Regions from separate parts of the Sporosarcina soli genome, predicted to be linked through region 1. Evidence: riboswitches for the same ligand, from Rfam matches in the RefSeq annotation. Region 1 holds a riboswitch; each other region holds the start of a gene.
The links. Region 1 has a riboswitch for thiamine pyrophosphate ahead of ACFPRA_RS18055 (thiamine phosphate synthase). Riboswitches for the same ligand answer to the same signal wherever they lie in the genome.
Positions count from the first base shown of each region.

Region 2: another riboswitch for thiamine pyrophosphate. It lies ahead of thiT (energy-coupled thiamine transporter ThiT); the one in region 1 lies ahead of ACFPRA_RS18055 (thiamine phosphate synthase).
Region 3: another riboswitch for thiamine pyrophosphate. It lies ahead of thiC (phosphomethylpyrimidine synthase ThiC); the one in region 1 lies ahead of ACFPRA_RS18055 (thiamine phosphate synthase).

Region 1 is NZ_JBHSNO010000009.1:90,992-95,209, forward strand. Features, by position in the region: gene thiO (glycine oxidase ThiO) at 1-1,067, opposite strand, end outside; gene thiS (sulfur carrier protein ThiS) at 1-16, opposite strand, end outside; gene ACFPRA_RS18055 (thiamine phosphate synthase) at 1,051-1,656, opposite strand; TPP riboswitch at 1,741-1,849, opposite strand; gene ACFPRA_RS18060 (YebC/PmpR family DNA-binding transcriptional regulator) at 1,907-2,626, opposite strand; gene ACFPRA_RS18065 (phosphoribosylaminoimidazolesuccinocarboxamide synthase) at 2,948-3,631, shown strand; gene ACFPRA_RS18070 (superoxide dismutase family protein) at 3,761-4,218, shown strand, end outside.
Region 2 is NZ_JBHSNO010000022.1:32,975-37,192, reverse strand. Features, by position in the region: gene map (type I methionyl aminopeptidase) at 89-835, opposite strand; gene ACFPRA_RS23945 (hypothetical protein) at 942-1,058, opposite strand; gene ACFPRA_RS23940 (magnetosome magnetite crystal formation protein family) at 1,123-1,470, opposite strand; TPP riboswitch at 1,574-1,675, shown strand; gene thiT (energy-coupled thiamine transporter ThiT) at 1,782-2,339, shown strand; gene ACFPRA_RS23930 (tryptophan-rich sensory protein) at 2,375-3,109, opposite strand; gene ACFPRA_RS23925 (hypothetical protein) at 3,252-3,407, shown strand; gene ACFPRA_RS23920 (GNAT family N-acetyltransferase) at 3,439-3,984, shown strand; gene ACFPRA_RS23915 (beta-class carbonic anhydrase) at 4,203-4,218, opposite strand, start outside.
Region 3 is NZ_JBHSNO010000001.1:546,152-550,369, forward strand. Features, by position in the region: gene ACFPRA_RS02670 (pyridoxal-phosphate dependent enzyme) at 161-1,075, opposite strand; gene ACFPRA_RS02675 (aldehyde dehydrogenase family protein) at 1,550-1,735, opposite strand; TPP riboswitch at 1,962-2,079, shown strand; gene thiC (phosphomethylpyrimidine synthase ThiC) at 2,261-4,036, shown strand.

The DNA.
Region 1 (4,218 bases):
CGATAGTTCGCTCCATGAAAAATCCCCCTTTTCGGATCGAATGCCTCAATCCGTTCTTTATGCACTTCATTACCTACAATCAAATCCCTGATCATACAAGCCGTTGCCGGCGCTAATAAAATCCCGTTGCGAAAATGACCTGCAGCCACATACATATTTTCTTTCTCGGGTATATGCCCGATATAAGGCAGCTCATCGACCGTTTTCGGACGGAGACCTGCCCAACGTTTCAGAACAGGGAAGCGGGAAAGTCCCGGGACGAAACGTTCCGCAATAGCATTCAACGCTAAATTTCCTGCGACGTTCGTCTGTAAATCTGTTTCATCAGGCTCCATGGTCGCTCCGACAACAAGCGTGCCATCCAAGCGCGGCACAACATAGCAACCTTGATGGAATAACGTATAGGGCAAGTCGATTCCCATCGCATCGAGTTGCATACATTGTCCTTTCACAGTCGTCATTTGCAGTCCCGGCAGTAGCTCGGCACTCGCCGCACCACCCGCGATGACAACATGTTTTGCGTTCCAATCGGCTATTCGATAACCTGCATCAACCGTCTCCACTTTTGTTACGTGAACATGTTCCGATAGGGTGGCGCCGAGTTTTTCCGCAGCCGCCCAAAACGCGAAGGCGGTCTTCTCCGGATGGACATGGACGTCAACCTCGAAAATGGAGGCACCGAATGGAGATGGAACAATGTCAGGCATCCGTTTACAAACTTGTTCGGGTGACAGATGAGTGGCCTCGTGCCAGCGTGATAAGGCCAGCCGTTCTTCTTCAGTCCAGGCCAATTGCAAGATCCCGCCTGTCGTATAACCGAAGTCGATTCCGGAATGATTGCGGAATTCTCGATAGAGCGCCTGACTTTCCTGTGCAAATGAATAGAATGTTTCGTTCAAGTATTCGGAGTGAGCACCAAGCATGCCTGCAGCCGCCTGCGTTGTACCTTGGGCGATGGAACCTTGCTCTAGAAGGTGAACGGATAACCCTGCTTTTGCCGTGTAATAAGCGATACTGCACCCGATGATCCCGCCACCAATTACGATGACATCAACCTCTCGTGACATTTTGCACCTCCCGATAACCGTCCGCTGCTTTTCGAGGATTGTCATGCCCGAAAATCGAAGACATGACGGCGACGCCTGCCACGCCAGCTTGCTTCAATGCCGGGAGGTGTTTAGGTTGGATCCCGCCAATCGCATAAACGGGAATGGGCTGTGACTCGACGATTTGAAAAAGCTCTTCCGTCCCGCGTGGAGGCAAACCTTCTTTTGAGTCCGTTGCAAATACATGTCCATAAAGTAGCCACTCAGCCCCAGCTGTATAGGCGGCTTCCGCTTCCTCGAAGGAGTGGACGGATCGCCCGAACGACAACGCGGGAAATTGCTGTTTGACAAGGGGGAGGGGTGCTCCATGTCCGGGTAGCTGCACTTTGTCCATCCCGGTCATGGCGGCGATATCCGCTCGTCCATGGACAATGATTTTGGATGCGTCAAATCTAGATTCTTTTAACTGTTCGATCAAATTAATCACTTCCGCATCGGTTTTCGATTTCTCCCGTAGAATGACCGCATCGATGGATGATTCGATAGCCAACAGCGTGTCAATCAGTCGTTCTGCTGTCATCTGGTTGTTTGTGACGGCAATCAACCGCATCAAAGCCCTCCTTTCCACACAAAAAGACCACTTCCCAGGTATGGAAAGTGGTCTGTCATTTACGCATAAGTATGCAGTTAAATAAACATAGACGCGCCACTTCCCTCCGCAGGTACGAACCTGTTCAGGTAATAAGGGTATCGGAGTAACACTCGTCTCTCAGTCCTTTAAAAGGATTCCCCTAATGGTCGAATTGATTATGAAATTATCAATCTGTCCTTAGCATAACATGTTTTCTGAATTGTAGCAATCAATCGTCCGAATCGACGTTATGGTAAACTTGTTGCACATCTTCCAAATCATCGAGTGCATCGATCATTTTTTCGAATTGTGCTTGTGCATCGGGATCGAGTTGGACATCATTTTGTGCAAGCATCGTCAGCTCGGCAACAGTGAATTCTGTGATTCCGACACTTTTAAACGCTTCTTGTACAGCGTGGAATTGGTCGGGCTCGGCATAGACGATGACCGCTCCCTCTTCTTCTAAAATATCCCGTACTTCGATATCCGCATCCATTAATAATTCCAGTACTTCATCGGCTGTTTTGCCTTCCAGAGCAAAAACCGCCGTGGCGTCGAACATATAGGAAACGGATCCGCTGACCCCCATATTGCCGCCATTTTTCCCGAAGGCTGCCCGCACTTCCGAAGCGGTACGGTTCACATTGTTGGTCAATGTATCGACAATGACCATTGAACCATTGGGACCGAAGCCTTCATACCGCAGTTCGTCGAAGTTTTCATCCGCTCCGCCTTTTGCTTTTTCGATGGCACGATCAATGATGGCTTTTGGTACACTATATGTTTTGGCGCGCTCCACAACGATTTTAAGGGCTTGATTTAACTCAGGATCGGGCTCGCCTTGTCTTGCAGCCACATAAATTTCACGACCGAACTTTGCGTAAATCCGGCTTGTATTTGCATCCTTTGAGGCTTTCTTTTCCTTGATGTTATTCCATTTACGACCCATAGGGGACCACTCTCTTTCGCTCACGGTTAGTATTACTTCAATAATTATACAACAGCAAATCGCCGGATGACGAGTGAAAACTTCAAAAAAATGGGGGACGGATGATTTCGGTTACTAAAGAAACAAGTAACGAAATCCGAACAAAGTTGAATTTCACTCCAATCAGCGAAAATAGAATGCCATATTTACGAATGATGATGTTAGTAACGATATAATAGTTCGTCTTTTGCGTTGAAAAAGGGAATTATGAAATTGATTCACATGTGAAATTGGCTTATAATAAAAAAGTAATCCATTTTCTTACGGAAAGGAAACGTGGACATGGAACTTATTTATCAAGGCAAGACGAAAGATGTATACAAATTAGAAGGCGGCAATGTGCTATTAAAATTTAAAGATGATGTGACGGGCGAAGATGGCGTTTTCGATCCAGGTGCCAATACGGTCGGTTTGACGATCGAGGGGGCAGGAAAGTCAGGTCTGCGTATGACGAAGTATTTCTTTGTGAAGCTAGCGGAGAAAGGGATTCCAACGCATTATGTCGATGCAAATATCGACGAGGTGTCAATGGAAGTGAAAGCCGCGACAATGTTCGGCAAAGGCTTGGAAGTTATTTGCAGATACCGTGCAGTCGGCAGTTTCTTGCGCAGATATGGTGCCTATTGCGAAGAGGGACAACCGTTGGATGCATTTGTTGAAGTGACGCTGAAAGATGATGATCGAAAGGACCCGCCAATTTCGAAGGACGGGCTTGCGCAACTCGGCATCTTGACAAAAGAGGAATACGATACGCTTGAAGCGTTGACGAAACAAATTTCTGATGTAGTGAAAGAAGAGCTTGCAGTAAAAGGTCTTGAACTGTACGACATCAAACTTGAATTCGGCCGTGACGGTGCTACGGGGGATGTCATGCTAATTGACGAAATTTCTGGTGGCAATATGCGCGTATACAAAGATGGTACGTATATCCCGCCGATGGATCTTGAAAAATTGGTACTAGCGTAAATGAAAACCCGCTATTCATTCCGAAAATGGAATGGCTAGTGGGTTTTGTTTTACTACGTGGAGGAATAAGTTTCCAGACTTAATTTATCACAGAATGGGCATCCTGCTGGCAGAAGAGGAGGATGCAAATTGAAGCATAATACCATATTGGCTATGAGCTTGTTAGCGTTGCTCGTTGTGGGAGGCTGCGCGAATAAAGGGAAGGCGTTGCCGGTAAGTGGAGAGAACGTCAAATCGGTAGTCGCACCGATTGTGAATACGAAGGGCGAAGAAATTGGTGAAGCCAGTTTTGTAGAGGCGGGAGATGGTTTGACGATTAGCATTCAGGCTGAAAATATTCCTGCTGGCGTGCATGGGCTACATATCCATGAAACTGGAGTGTGCACACCTCCGGATTTTACATCGGCAGGAGCACATTTCAATCCAACGAGTAAAGAGCATGGCTTTGATAATCCAAAAGGGTTCCATTTAGGGGATCTGCCGAATATTGAAGTGGGTGAGGACGGTAAAGTTTCCGTGAAAGTGACCACAGCTGAACTTACATTGAAAACGACTGCCGAAAATTCCATTCTCGATCAAGACGGCAG
Region 2 (4,218 bases), on a different contig from region 1:
TTTTTTATAGGTGTAAGGTCATGAATCGCCAATAAAGTATCAACGAACGCCAATAACTCATTCAAGAAAGATGATTCTTACCGAGCGATTAGATTTCCGTCAAGATGATCGGTTGGCCTTTTGTCACGATAATGGTATGTTCTATCTGTGCAACATGGGAATTATCCGGGGTGATAAATGTCCAACCGTCGCCGGATTCGATGATATGCTCTGCTTTTTCAGAGATGAACGGCTCAACAGCAAGGACCATCCCTTCTTTTAACAGCGTTTTGTCCCAAGCATCATAATAATTTAAAATATGCTGGGGCTCTTCGTGTAAAGAGGTCCCAATTCCGTGGCCCGTTAAGTTTTTAATGACCGCGAGTCCGTGGCTTTTCGCTTCACGTTCGACCGCTTTTCCGATTTGGTTCAAGCTGGATCCGGCTTTCACTTTAGTCATGGCGCGATCAAATGCGCTTTTCGCGACATCGCATAATTGCTGTTTTTTAGGGTCTGGTGTGCCAACGACGAACGAAATGCCTGTATCGGCAAAATAACCGCCGTGTGAACCGGAGACGTCAATGTTCACGAGATCGCCGTCTTTGATGACACGGGAGCCCGGGATACCGTGTGCTACTTCATTGTTAACGCTAATGCATGTATAGCCTGGAAAATCGTATTGATCGATAGGAGCGGAAACGGCATCTTTCTCCTCAAAAAGCCGTCCGGCAAGTTCATCGATTTCTTTCGTTGTAATTCCAGGGACTGTTGCCTCTTTCAAAGCTTCCCGAATTTCCGCAACAATTTTACCGATCTTTTTTAAAGCTTGGATTTCCTGCTCAGTTTTTGCAATCATAAATGCACAAATCCTTTCTTCCGTTCATTCTTTTTCATACCATACTATATCATAATGAAGGCAAAAAAAAGCCTGCAAACATTTTAGCGCGTTTGCAGGTTTTTTGTCATTTTCGGGAAACTGTCTTTTTGCTTACTTTTTTTTCCTCCATCACTTTCCGGACAATCGGATAAACGATAGGTGCTAATTTAATGGCTGTTTTCACTACTTTACCCAATTTCATTGTATTCCTCTCCTAAGACAAGCATTTATTGATTTTTTTCCCTGTAAGTTTCGGTAGTAAACATTCATTTTACTAGTTTGACACCTTGAATGATATTCCAAACAACGATGACTAGAAAAAGAAGGCCATAGATGAGCGTAAATAGAACGGGCGCCCATTGCCAAAAATTGAATCGGTTATTGTGCAGAAGCAATTCATCCATAGGGGATGACATCGATAACATGGAAAAGGTATAGATGATGAAACCGGCGATGAGCAGGATGACAGGAACGAGATGAGACACGAGCGAACGTTTTGCATGGTGTTTCACTTCGCGATCGTCGGTAATGAAGTACACAATCCCAGGAAGTAAAAAAGGGGCAAAAAAGACACTGAAATAACATAAGGCCGCTAATAGTTTATGGTTCGTCATCATAATCCCTCCAGTTGGCACTGACGCTATCGGAAACTAAACGTCTACTATTCATCTTGATTATATAGAGGCAGTCTTATACAATGGGACTGTAATTGAATAATGGAACCACAAGGGGTGCCTAGTTGGCTGAGATTGGACGGGATGTCCTGACCCTTAGAACCTGTAAGATCATTCTTGCGTAGGGATGTGGATGGAAACAGACATAATCGATGTCCCGTTCTATCCGGGAGATCGTTTTTTATTGTCTGGAAGTCCGGGAACGCGCTTATCTTCTATCGCATCCCCGCTAATAGTGGGGAGGAATTTATATGGAACGTCAAAAACTTCAGCTATTACTTGAAGTGGCGATTTTAGGTGCAGTGTCATTTGTGCTTGATAAAATCGGCTTTTCGTTGCCGCAGGGAGGATCGATTACGCTGTCGATGCTACCGATTATCGTCATGGCATTTCGCTGGGGGATGGTTGGTGGAATGTTGACAGGGTTTGTAAGCGGCCTGTTACAGTTGGCAATGGGCGGCTATGTATTCAATGCGATCCAAGCGGCCCTTGATTATTTTGTTGCCTATACGCTAGTTGGTGTTGCGGCTGTTACACTCGGTTGGCTGCTGTATAGTAAGAAAACAGGACAAAAGGGCTCAATGGTAACTGCAATCGTTATCGGTACAGTGATTGGTGGGGCACTTCGTTATTTAATCCATTTTATTGGCGGAATTGTGTTCTTCGGATCCTACGCTCCAGAAGGGCAACCTGTATGGATTTATTCACTTGTGTATAACGGAAGTTATATGGTTCCTTCCATTATTTTATCAGCTGTTGTCGCCTCAATATTGTTTACATCGGCCCCACGTCTGTTGGATCGTAAATGAAAAAACGCCGTTCTCCTCGGAGGAACGGCGTTTTTTTATAGATGCTTGTTTTTCGCTTTTCTTATGAGGAAGCAACCGGTTCCGATCACAGCTGTCAGGAAAAGGGCGGCGGATGAAACAAATAACTCATTTATTCCATTTTTTACAGCAATACCAATAAATGTCCACATGAAAACAAGGTTCAAGGCGATATCTGCATGATGGTAAAGGAAGTGGAGTGCAATAGCGGTTGCGAATGTCAAATAAAGGACTGTCCACAACGGATCGCTTAAGCCCCAGCCAGACCATTCATGCAAAGTGAGGACATAGCTGATGTTCGCAATCGTAGCCACAAAAATCCATCCTAGGTAGACGGCGATCGGTAATCTTCCCAAAAATTGTTGATCTTTTTTCGGATACGTAAAGTAAAGCGCAAGAAGTGTTAGCAGAAGACTTATCATGATGATAATTGTCCAATCGAAATAGCGGAAATGCCATAATAGAATCCAAGCGATATTGAACAGGCAACTGATGCTGAATAATATCCCTCTAAGATTGAGGACCACTCGATTGGTATCGTTGCGGTTTCGATTAGAACCAAATAACCAGCAGGCGAGTAATACGTAAATCACAGCCCAAATGATAAAGACATATCCAGCAGGGATGAAAAGGACTGGTAATTGGTTAGCGATTTCACCGGTGGTTTTACCGTTGAGTGGCAGTATATTTGCTACTGCATTCATAAGTACGACTGCAATGAGAGAAAGGGTCATGATGATCATTCTAAACATATTCAAATCCTCCTATTGAATAGTATACAGAGGAAAGATGAGGAAGGCGAAAGAAAATATGAAGTTTCCGTCACAATTGCAATATTTCGTCTGTAGAATATTCATGCTATACTGGATACATGTTTTTGGAAAATTTGGAACTATGAAAAGGAGAGTGCCAAAAGGGATGTGCAGCACATTTAAAATGCTTAGGCAAAGAGTATTTCTTGCATGGCTGATCAGTTGGCACGAAGATGCGGAAGATTTTACTTGGATGGACATCGCAGGATATGATGGAATGGTAATCGGGAAGCTGTGAGAATTTATTGCGCAAAAAGGGTGAATGGACATTGATTTTGCTTGAAGGACAAACATGTTATTTACGCATCTTAACAGAAGATGATGCGACAATCTTTACGGAAATGCTAATTGCTAATAAAGAATATTGGTCTATTTTCGAACCGCGACACGAAAATAGTTATTTCACCGTAGCCGTTCAAAGGGAAAAAATCAGGGAATCGCTCTATCAAATGAGGGATCGGCGGGAATATAATTTTGGTGTTTTTGATTCCGCCACAAGCCGGCTAATCGGACATATTTCACTTTACAGCATTAAAAGATTGCCTTTTTCGAGTGGATTTATCGGGTATTCGATTGACGAACGGGAAATAGGAAGGGGACTGGCGACAGAAGTGGTTCGCCTCGTTACGAAGTTCGCGATTGAAAAAGTGTCCTTACATAGAGTAGAGGCCTATGTCTCACCGCGCAATACGGGATCGGTAAAAGTGCTGGAGAAAGCCGGTTATACTCAAGAAGGATTATTGCGGAAATTATTGTACATCAATGGTGTGTGGGAAGATCATTATCTCTACACCATGTTGGAGGATGAATATTGAAAGGGTAAGGCCGCATGGCGGAAACTCACTGCAAAAATAAGAAGCCGGTTCCTATGAAAGGAGAATAGGCTTCTGTCTAGACTTCGGGCGCCAGACGCTCGAGTCGCTTCAGACTTGCTGATAAAGGCAAAGAACGCCTTTATCTTCAAGTCTTCCAGCGCTTGTCGCATCTAAGCGGCGCCCTACGCTTTTCGTTTGTCTATTTCCCGGGAAATATGTCATTGCATTATTTCC
Region 3 (4,218 bases), on a different contig from region 1:
TCATCAAAATGGAAATTGGGATGATAAGGAATAGAAGGAATTTCAAGACCAATTCCTGTGATTTTTGTTCTGCTGCAACTTCAATATGTACCATCATTTCATCATCTTACTATTTGAATTAAAATTGATTGTTGGTGCAATTCTTTATACTTTAGGAATTCTAATCTCTGATTTCCGCAAACAGTTCTCCGGCATTTCGGACATCCACATTCCCACCACTTACTATGAAACCAATACGTTTACCTTCCACTGAGAAATCACGATGAAACAAAGGAGTTAGACTGACTGCTCCCGCTAATTCGACGACTATTTTCAGACGGCTCCAGAGATAGTGCATCGTCGTTATCACACCTTCGTCCCTGACAGTGATCATATCGTCGACAAGTTCTCTGAGAATAGGGAAATTAAGATTCCCTAATGACGTACCTCGTAGCCCATCGACAATCGTCTGCGGATTGTCTATACGGTGGAGTTCACCGGTATTGAATGAACGTACTGCATAATCGACCAATTCAGGCTGCACGCCAATAACCTGACACTGAGGAAGCAAATGTTTACTACTAATAGCACTGCCGCTGAGCATTCCGCCCCCACTGCATGGAACCAAAAGATAGTCCAGTTCTCCGACCTCCTCAATTAATTCCTTGGCAGCCGTTCCCTGTCCGGCTATTACTTCCTCATTATCAAATAGCGGGATAAAGATATAACCGTTTTTATCGATCAGCTGTTGGGTCACATCCTCTCGCCTCTCCTTTGCCCGGTCGTAGTAGACAATATCGGCACCATAGGACTTGGCGGCAGCAATTTTCACTGGTGCCGTATCCGAAGGGACGACGACTGTTGTATGTACTTTCAACAAATTACCTGTCAGAGCGACAGCCTGGGCATGATTACCTGAAGAGTAAGTAATGATCCCTTTCCCGCGAACATCCTGTGGCAGAGAACTGACAGCATTATAGGCACCACAAAATTTGAACGCTCCGATGCGCTGTAAATTCTCACATTTTAAGAAAATCGTGTTTCCAGTCTGCTTATCAAGCAATTGTGAAGTCATTACCGGGGTTTTATGGGCCACACCTTCTAGACGTTTAGCTGCTTCCAATACCTTTTCAAACATTGACGAATCCCCTATTTGTTTTTGTGCTATTAAGATAATAACATTATTAATAGATCCCAGCTATTAAGATTCTTATTTAAGTTCATAAGGCATAAACAAATAAGGCTAATCTAAAGGTCACTAAATGCGGCCCACATAACGAAACATATATTAATGATTACCCATATTAATACTAATAAATTTTAATTCCGTCATGTCTTCAATAGCATATTTAACACCTTCTTTACCTATTCCTCTGAACTTAACTCTTCCATAAGGAATGTGATCGTAGCGTAGCTAGGAAACCTTATTAATCCACACTTCAACTGTTTCTGGTGCAATCTTCCATCAGTAAAGCCCAATAGATATCGATTTTGTAATCATTGGACCAGTATCCGTTGGCGGTTTAAGCGGATCACCTACATTTAGTTTCTTCGCTTCCACAACCAGTCTTTAAACAAGTAATGGATATATATTTTTTGGTGCGTAGATTCTTTGGACAGAAACACAAGCCTGCCTTGCAAAGGTAAAACCACCTTGAATAAAAGATGAGACACAAGCATCTAAATTTGCATCATTAAAATTGAGAATTGGAGCGTTAAATCCTAACCCTAACGTTACTTTTTTAGTCCCAGCCATTTCTTTGATCTTCTATCCAATGGAATTACTACCCTTAAAGGTCACTTTTTCACTCTAGGTTCAATTATTAAAGTTTCCCCTACTTCCACATCCATACCCATTACAATATTTAATGCACCTTTAGGAAGACTGGCTGCGGACAATATAAGACAAACTAATAGAACTTAATGTTGACATTTTTTTATTATTAGTTATACTTCGAATTGTTAGACCAAATAATTTAATGAGATTGAACTAGAGGTGTCCGGTTAGTCTGGGCTGAGAGGGAAAAAACGTTTAAGTTTTCCTAACTCTTTGGACCTGATCTGGCTCATACCAGCGTGGGGAAGTTTCTAAATTCTACTGATGACATGCATTCAATATGTATGTTTCATTTAGAGAGACTAGGTCCGTATTTACTTGGATCTAGTCTTTTTTGTGAATAAATCGTGTGTCATTATTCATGTTCTATGAATGAGGAACGACTTCCTTTGGACTGAGTTATGGTCTACCAAGAAACTAAAAAAAGAGGAGACGATTGACTTGATGGACAAAGAAATAGGGACTATGCCAATTCACATTTATGAAAGTTTTCCAGCGAGCAAGAAAGTGTACATTCAAGGTAGCAGGCCGGACATCCTTGTACCTGTAAGAGAAATTCAACTATCACCGACGATAACGGATAGAGGCGAAAGTGAGAATGAACCACTCCAAGTCTATGATACAAGTGGTAAATATACGGATGACAAATATAAAGTGGATATTCGCAAAGGACTCCCTACAATAAAGAAAAACTGGATCTTAGAACGCGAGGATGTAGAGGAATATGAAGGAAGAGAATTAAAGCCGGAAGATAACGGTTATAAAACGAATAACGAAAAAGAAAACAATAACTTTCAATTACCGAAAAGAAAACCACTACGTGCGAAAGAAGGTAAAAATGTAACACAGATGCACTATGCGAGAAAAGGAATCGTTACTCCTGAAATGGAGTTTATCGCAATACGTGAAGGCATGGATGCAGATTTTGTCCGTGATGAAGTCGCGCATGGAAGAGCCATTATCCCATCAAATATTAACCATCCAGAAACGGAGCCGATGATTATCGGTAGGAATTTTCATGTAAAAATAAATGCTAATATCGGAAATTCTGTGGTCACATCCTCCATTGAGAACGAAGTAGAGAAAATGACATGGGCAACTCGCTGGGGTTCAGATACAATTATGGATTTATCGACAGGTAAGGATATCCACACAACACGTGAATGGATTATCCGTAATTCTCCGGTTCCAGTCGGAACGGTCCCGCTCTATCAGGCACTTGAAAAAGTAGATGGAAAAGTGGAAGATCTTTCTTGGGAAGTTTACCGTGATACATTGATTGAGCAAGCAGAACAAGGTGTTGACTATTTTACTCTTCACGCAGGGGTATTGTTGCGTTATATCCCAATGACCGTGAAGCGTGTCACTGGGATTGTTTCAAGAGGCGGTTCAATAATGGCACAATGGTGCCTGATTCATCATAAAGAAAGCTTCTTGTATACTCATTTTGAAGAAATTTGCGAAATTATGAAGCAATATGATGTGTCATTTTCTTTGGGGGATGGTTTACGACCAGGTTCGATTGCCGATGCCAATGATGAAGCCCAGTTTGCAGAACTGGATACGCTTGGAGAATTAACGAAAATTGCATGGAAGCATGATATTCAAGTAATGATTGAAGGTCCCGGTCACGTACCAATGGACTTGATTAAAGAAAACGTTGATAAACAGATGGAAGTCTGTCAAGAAGCACCCTTTTATACATTGGGACCATTAACGACTGATATCGCACCGGGATATGATCATATTACATCCGCAATCGGGGCAGCAATGATTGGCTGGTTTGGTACGGCAATGCTTTGTTATGTAACACCGAAAGAGCATCTTGGTTTACCAAACAAAAATGATGTCCGAGAAGGTGTTATAGCCTATAAAATTGCAGCACACGCGGCTGATCTTGCGAAAGGCCATCCAAATGCTCAAAAAAGAGATGATGCACTTTCAAAAGCACGATTCGAATTCCGTTGGATAGACCAATTCAATTTAGGACTTGATCCAGAGCGTGCACTGGAATACCACGATGAAACATTACCAGCTGAAGGAGCAAAAGTTTCCCACTTTTGTTCGATGTGTGGCCCGAAATTTTGCAGTATGCGAATATCACATGATATACGGAAATATGCAGATCAAAATCAGATAGAAGAAAAACTTACAATCGAAAAAGGCTTGGACGATAAAGCAAAGGAATTTCAAAAGGTTGGCGGTACTCTATACATTTGAGACCACTTTGGAGGGGGGAGTGACGATGAAAGAGACGGATCTACTTTTGAATAAAATTGAACAATGCAAGCATCAACTCAAAATACTGGAAACAGCACTGAAAGAACTCCAAGAAAATTGTTCACATGATTATTATATAGTAGAGATTACACATCGAATATGTTGTAAGTGCAATTATGTGG